DNA from 2 places in the Modestobacter sp. SYSU DS0904 genome. Region 2 is predicted to be linked to the other one. Evidence: riboswitches for the same ligand, from Rfam matches in the RefSeq annotation. Region 2 holds a riboswitch; the other holds the start of a gene.
The links. Region 2 has a riboswitch for cyclic di-AMP ahead of ACI79U_RS14150 (LysM peptidoglycan-binding domain-containing protein). Riboswitches for the same ligand answer to the same signal wherever they lie in the genome.
Positions count from the first base shown of each region.

Region 1: it holds a riboswitch for cyclic di-AMP, as region 2 does, so the genes downstream of both, ACI79U_RS04035 (C40 family peptidase) here and ACI79U_RS14150 (LysM peptidoglycan-binding domain-containing protein) in region 2, are expected to answer to the same signal.

Region 1 is NZ_JBJHAQ010000004.1:93,397-96,806, reverse strand. It holds gene ACI79U_RS04045 (phytoene desaturase family protein) at 1-958, opposite strand, end outside; gene ACI79U_RS04040 (GNAT family N-acetyltransferase) at 955-1,413, opposite strand; cyclic di-AMP (ydaO/yuaA leader) riboswitch at 1,839-2,008, shown strand; gene ACI79U_RS04035 (C40 family peptidase) at 2,024-3,184, shown strand; gene ACI79U_RS04030 (DUF3817 domain-containing protein) at 3,358-3,410, shown strand, end outside.
Region 2 is NZ_JBJHAQ010000021.1:34,297-37,706, reverse strand. It holds gene ACI79U_RS14155 (alpha-amylase family protein) at 1-620, opposite strand, end outside; gene ACI79U_RS14150 (LysM peptidoglycan-binding domain-containing protein) at 745-1,506, opposite strand; cyclic di-AMP (ydaO/yuaA leader) riboswitch at 1,508-1,681, opposite strand; gene ACI79U_RS14145 (acyl-CoA dehydrogenase family protein) at 1,972-3,192, shown strand.

The sequences.
Region 1 (3,410 bases), on a different contig from region 2:
GCAGCACCATGTTCACCTTGAGCTGGGACCCGGAGGGCCGGGGCGCCGGGGGCGCGCCCAGCAACTCGTCGAGCACCGTCGGCGCCGCGCCGCTGACCGCGTACGAGCAGTCGGCCGCCGAGGGAGTCCCGTCGGCGTCGGTCCAGTGCACCGTGACGCCGTCGGCGCGGGTCTCCAGGGCGGTGACCGTGGCGCCGGTGACCAGGTCGGCGCCCGCGGCGCGGGCGGCGGTGGCGATCGCGCCGCTGACCGTGCCCATGCCGCCGACCGGCACCCGCCAGCGGCCGGTGCCGTTGCCCACCAGGTGGTAGAGGAAGCACCGCCCGGCCAGCCCGTCGGCGGCGTGCACGTCGGCGAAGGTGCCGATCAGCCCGTCGGTGAGGGCGATGCCGCGCAGGTCGTCGTCGGTCAGGTGGTCGGCGACGACGTCGGCCAGCGGCCGCTCGCGCAGGTCGTGCCAGATGGCCGGGTCGCGCAGCCGGCCGGTGAGCTCCGCCTCGCCGGGCAGCGGCTCGGTGAGGGTGGGCGCCAGGTCCTCGGCCAGGGTGGTCAGCCGGCCGTAGAACCGCTGCCAGCCGGCCAGTTCGCCGTCGCCACCGGTGAGCGCCCGGAAGGACGCCGCCGTCGCCGGCCCCTCGTCCCGCTCCACCAGCAGGCCGCGGTGCCGGCCGTCGCGGTGCAGCGGGGTGTACGAGGCGACGGCCCGGTCGACCAGGCGGACCGGCAGCGCCAGGTCGGTCACGATCCGGTCGGGCAGCAGGCTGACCAGGTAGGAGTACGCCGACAGCCGGACGTCGACCCCGCCGAACACCTGCTGGCTGACCGCGGCGCCGCCGAGCACGTCCCGCCGCTCCAGCACCAGCACCGACCACCCGGCGCGCTGCAGGTAGGCGGCGGCGACCAGCCCGTTGTGCCCACCGCCGACGACGATCGCGTCGTACCGGGCCGCGGTGCTCACCCCAGCTCCCGGGCGAAGAAGACCGCGTGCGGGTCGTCGGCACCCACGTAGTGCCCGAACGCCTCGATCGGCCGGTAGCCCGTCGAGGTGTACAGCGCGATCGCCTCCGGCTGCCGGACGCCGGTCTCCAGGCGCACCGTCGTCCAGCCGCGGGCCACCGCCTCGGCCTCCAGCCCGGCGAGCAGCAGCTTGGACACCCCGCGGCCGCGCGCGCCGGGAACCACGTACATCCGCTTGATCTCGGCCTCCGCCGCGCCCAGCGGGCGCAGGGCGCCGCAGCCGATCGGGGTGCCGTCGTCGTCCCGGGCCAGCAGCACCACGGCGACGTCGGCGGCGGACGGCGGCACCCCCGGCTCGCCGGTGCCGTCGTAGCGGGCGCGCAGCTCGACCTGCTGGGCGGCGGTCAGCGCGGCGACGTCGGGGTCGTCCCAGGGGGCGGTGGTGAGGGTGGGCACCGGTCCATCCTGGCGCGCCGCGCTCCGGGCCCCGCTAGCAGGCTCCGGGTCGGCGGTCGGGGAGCGCCGCGCCGGGAGCGCCGTGGGACCGCGGAGCCACGACGGCGCTGAGCCGCGCCGTTGCTCGCGGAGCGTGACGGACGGTCGCCGACGGCGGTCGGGGTTCCCCGGCCCGGCCGCGGTCGGGGGCGCTGCCCGCGTCCGGCCGGGTGCCCAGCTCGGGAAGCGTGTCGGCCGCCCGACCGCGGTGTCCGAGACGGCCGACACGCCCGATCCGGCGCGCCTGTCACGCTCGGTGAGCGTGTTGGAGCACACGCCGGGAGTTTCTCAACAAAATCGCAATGAGCCTTTGTCACGAGCCCATAACGCCCTTACGGTGGGCGACGGTCCGGACGGGCTCCTCAGCCACCCCTCGGTGGCGACCGACCAGACCGCCGCCGAACTCCGCGGCCCGTGCACTCCGGCGGGCCAGGGGACCGGGGACCCACCGCAGCACTGGGGTGAAGCACCGCGCGGCCCAGCCGGGCCGCAGGTGCCGGGTGTCTTCCCACCCGAACCCGTCAGCTAACTCGGTAGGCGGCTCGTTGGAAGAAAGGACCACCCGCCGAACATGGCGAGTTCGCTCAACCCTGCCCGCCGCGGGTCCACCTCCCGCCGGGCGGTCGTCACCCTCCTCGCCGCCGGCGCCCTCGTGGCCGCCCCGCTGCTCAGCCCCGCGCCCGCCGCGGCCGAACCCACCACCTCCGCCGAGGCGGCCACCCTGGTCGCCGAGCGCGCGCACGAACTCGAGGTCGTCACCGAGCAGTTCAACGACGCCCGGGTCGAGCTCGAGACCAAGCAGGCCGAGGTCGACGCCGCGGCCGCCCGGGTCGAGGCCGCCGAGGCCGCCCTGGTCGGCGCCCGGGACCGGGTCCGCGAGGTCGCCCGCAGCGCCTACACCGGCGACCAGCTGAGCACCCTGCAGGCGATGCTGACCAGCGACTCCGCCGACGAGCTGCTGGACCGCGTCGGCACGCTGGGCTCCATCGCCGACCACAACAACGGCATCCTGGGCGAGGCCGTCACGGCCGACGAGCAGGCCACCGAGGCCCAGGCCGCGGCCGAGACCGCCGCCACCGAGGCGCAGCGCCAGCTGGACCAGGTCGAGAAGCAGCGCACCGACCTGAACAAGCAGATCGCCGAGTACCAGGCGATGTACGAGCGGCTCTCCGCCGCGGAGCAGGCCGCCTCCCGGGCCGAGGCCGAGCGCCAGCACGCCGCCGAGGCCGCCGAGGCCGCGGCGGCCGATCAGGCCGCCGGGTCCGCCGCCGGCTCCGCCCCGGCTCCGGGGGCCCGCGCCGGTGGGGGCAGCAACGCCGCCCGCGGCTCGGCTCCGGCTGCCGCCCCGGCGCCGTCCGCCCCGGTGGTCGCCTCCAGCGGCGCCGCGGCGACCGCGGTCAGCACCGCCATGGCCCAGCGCGGCAAGCCCTACGTCTGGGCCGCGGCCGGTCCGGGGTCGTTCGACTGCTCCGGCCTGGTGCAGTACGCCTACGCCGCCGCCGGCATCAAGGTGCCGCACTCCAGCCGGGCGCAGGCGACCATGGGCCGCGCGGTCTCCCGCGGGGAGCTGCAGCCGGGCGACGTCATCGCCTTCTACTCGCCGGTCAGCCACGTGGGCATCTACATCGGCAACGGCCAGATGGTGCACGCGCCGACCTCGGGCGACGTCGTCAAGGTCGCCAGCATCGACGTGATGGGCAGCATCACCGCGATGCGGCGGATCGCCGGCTGACGCCAGCGCCTCACGACGGTGCCCCGGTCGCCTCACGGCGGCCGGGGCACCGTCGTCTCTGGGCCCTGGAACGGCCCCTCCCGGGTCCCGCCCTGAGCCTGCGAAGGGTGGGAGGAGGGGGTCCTTCGTCACATCCGGGAGACCGGGGCGCCGGTGGTTCGTTGTCCCCGGTCGTGGCTGCCCGTCTGCTCGCCCCCGCCCCCGTTGCCCGCACGTTCCGCGTCGT
Region 2 (3,410 bases):
GGCGCCGCGTCGATCCGGAAGCCGGAGACGCCCAGCTCCAGCCAGAAGCCCATGATCCGGTGGATCTCGTCCCGGACGTCGGGGTTGGAGATGTCGAGGTCGGGCTCGGACGAGTAGAAGCGGTGCAGGTAGAACTGACCGGCTTCCTCGTCCCACGCCCAGTTGCTGTCCTCCTCGTCGGGGAAGATGATCTTCCGCTCCTCCGCCGGCCGCTCGTCGGACCAGACGTACCAGTCGCGGTACTTGGCGTCGCGGCTGCGGCGGGCCTCGCGGAACCACGGGTGCTCGCTGGAGGTGTGGTTGACGACCAGGTCGGTCACGACCCGGATGCCGAGGTCGCGGGCGGTGCGCACGAACTCGACGAACTCCCCGAGGCTGCCCAGGCGGGGATCGACCGAGTAGTAGTCGGCCACGTCGTAGCCGTTGTCCCGCCGGGGCGAGGGGTAGAACGGCAGGAGCCACAGGCAGGTGATGCCCATCCCGCTGAGGTACGGCAGGCGCTGGGTCAGGCCGCGGAAGTCGCCCACGCCGTCCCCGTCGGAGTCCATGAAGCGCTCGACGTCCACGCAGTAGACGACGGCGTTCTTCCACCACTGGTCGCTGACGGCCGGATCGAACATGACGCGTCGCTACCCCGGTCGGCCGCGTCCGACCCGGGGAGACGGCCGGTGTCCCCTGCCCCTCGGGAGGGGCAGGGGACACCGTCGGTGCGGGTCCGGCTCCGGACGACCGGGGCCGGGCGGGTCAGCGCGCCTGGTAGCTCACGTGCGGGTGGTCGAAGTGGTTCGCCGTGACGCTGCCGCGGTCGCCCATGGGGCTCCAGGAGCCCGTCGGCGAGGTGAGCATGCGCTGCTGCCAGATGATGTACTTCACGCCCAGCTCGTCCCAGTTCGCGACGTGGTACTGGACGACCGCGTCCCCGAGGGCGGCGTCGGACATGACCATGAAGTCCAGTGCCAGCCCCGCGGGGTGGCCGTTCATGTCGGCGGCGCCGGGCCGGGTCCCGCCGATGGTGACACCACCGGCGCCCGGCACGTTGCTGACGACGGCGTCCGCCGCGGACGCCACGTGCGGCTGCACCGGGCCCGCGGTGTTGGTGATCCGGGCGACCGCGGACTGCGGCGCGGCGATCAGCGCCTGGACCGGTGCCGGTGCCGGTACCGGTGCGGGAGCAGCCGCCCCGACGCCGGAGAGGAACAGCACCTGCCCCGGGGTGATGGCGTTCGGGTTCCCGCCGATGACCCCGGCGTTGCGCTGGAAGAGCCCCCGCCAGGACTGGCCGTGGGCCGCGGCGATCGCGGCGATCGTGTCGCCCGGCTTGACGGTGTACTGGTCCCCCTGCGCAGCTGCGGGTGCAGCGACGACCGCGGGGGGCGGGCTGGTGGGGTGGGCCTGGGCCGGGGAGCTCAGGACGCCGAGCGTGACGACGGAGGCGCCCGCCACGACGGGGAGGCCCACGAGGACCTCACGGGTACGGACGAAACGCGGTGCGCGGTGCTTAGACATGGTGATCTCCGATCACCGCCGCCGGGGTTAGCTGTCGGGTTCGGGCGATCGGTGCCCGGCCGGCGATGCCGGCTTCACCCCGAGGCGCGCTGGCTGGTGGTGTCAGCGCGCCGTGTGCGGTGGGTCCCCCACCCCTGCCCTGAATGCTCAGGATGACGACCGGCAGGCAGGGTTTGGCGGACCGGCGCCACGCCCACGAGGCGGGCGTGACCGGAACGTTATGTTCTGGAACCGCCCGGTGTCGCTGTGGTGCCGATCACGTCAGCGGCGCGTCGTGGACGGCACGCCGACGGCGCCCGGAAAGACGCCCGACACGGTCGTCGATGCCTGCCGTCCGGGCACCGCGGCCCGTCCGGGGTGGTGGACCCCGGTACCGCCGCTGGTGCGCGGTCGTGGAAAGTGGCACGGGTCGAGCCTGACGGGCAGGCGCGGCAGCGAAGGGCAGCTATGGGTGACGACGCAGGCATGACCGAGCACGCCGGCCGGGAGAGCGCTGCCGTGGCGCCGGGGGAGCGGCTCTACGCCGGCTGCGACCCGCTCGGCTACGAGCAGTTGCTGACCGAGGAGGAGCGCGGCCAGCTGTGGCGGCTGCGCCGGTTCCTGGACGGCGAGGCGCGACCGCTGCTGGCGGAGTACTGGGAGCGCGCGGAGTTCCCGGCGCAGCTCGTGGCCCCGCTGGCCGCGCTGGACCTCATCGCCCCGCCGTCGCTGACCGCCGGCGGAGCGGCGACCCGGTCGCTGTTCACCGGGTTCCGGAACTTCGAGCTGGCCCGCACCGACGCCTCCCTGGCCACCTTCTTCAACGGCCAGTCGGGGCTGTTCCGCACCACCATCGAGCGCGGCGGCAGCGCCGAGCAGGTCCGCCGGTGGCTGCCCCGGGTCGACTCCTTCGCCGCGGTGGGCGCCTTCGCCCTCACCGAGCCCGACCACGGGTCCGACGTCGCCGGCGGGCTGGAGACCACCGCCCGGAGGGAGGGCGACACGTGGGTGCTCGACGGCCGGAAGCGCTGGATCGGCAGCGCCGTCCTCGCCGACGTGCTTGCCGTCGTCGCCCGCGACGTCGCCGACGGCCAGGTCAAGGCCTTCCTCGTGCCGCGGGACGCGCCCGGGGTCGAGCTGGCCACCATCACCGGCAAGACGGCGCTGCGGATGGTGCAGAACTCCGACATCACCCTGCGTGCGGTGCGGGTGCCCGAGGAGGACCGGCTGGCCCGGATCACCTCCTTCCGCGACGTGGCCGACCTGCTGCGGTCCATGCGCTCGGGCGTCGCCTGGTTCACCGCCGGGGTGCAGGCCGGGGCCTACGAGGCCGCGCTGGGGTACGCCGGCTCCCGGGTGCAGTTCGGCCGGCCGATCGCCGGCTTCCAGCTCGTGCAGGAGAAGCTGGCCACGATGCTGGGCAACCTGGTGGCCTCGCTGGGCATGGCGGTGCGCGTGGCCCAGCAGCAGGACGCCGGCGTCTACCGGGACCAGGACTCGGCGATGGCGAAGTCCTGGACGTCGGTCCGCATGCGCGAGACGGTCGCGCTGGCGCGGGAGGTCGTCGGCGGCAACGGCGTGCTGCTGGACCACGACGTCGCCCGGTTCTTCGCCGACGCCGAGGCCATCTACACCTACGAGGGCACCTACGACGTGAACGCCCTCGTCGTCGGCCGGGCCATCACCGGCATCAGCGCCTTCACCTGACCGCGGCACCCGCCGCCGGGCGACGGCCACCGGGAGAGCCCGGCGCGGGGGAGTCGGGTGCAGGGGAGTCGGGGCTGCATGACGTTGCGGGTGTGCAGCGCGGAGAGCTCGGTGGCCTCGTCGTCGGGGAACCCGAGCTGGTGCAGCCGCTGCCGGCGCCCCCGTCGTCCATGCTGGCGTGCAGCGGCTGCACCGCCCGGTGCCCGCCCGCAGCCGGC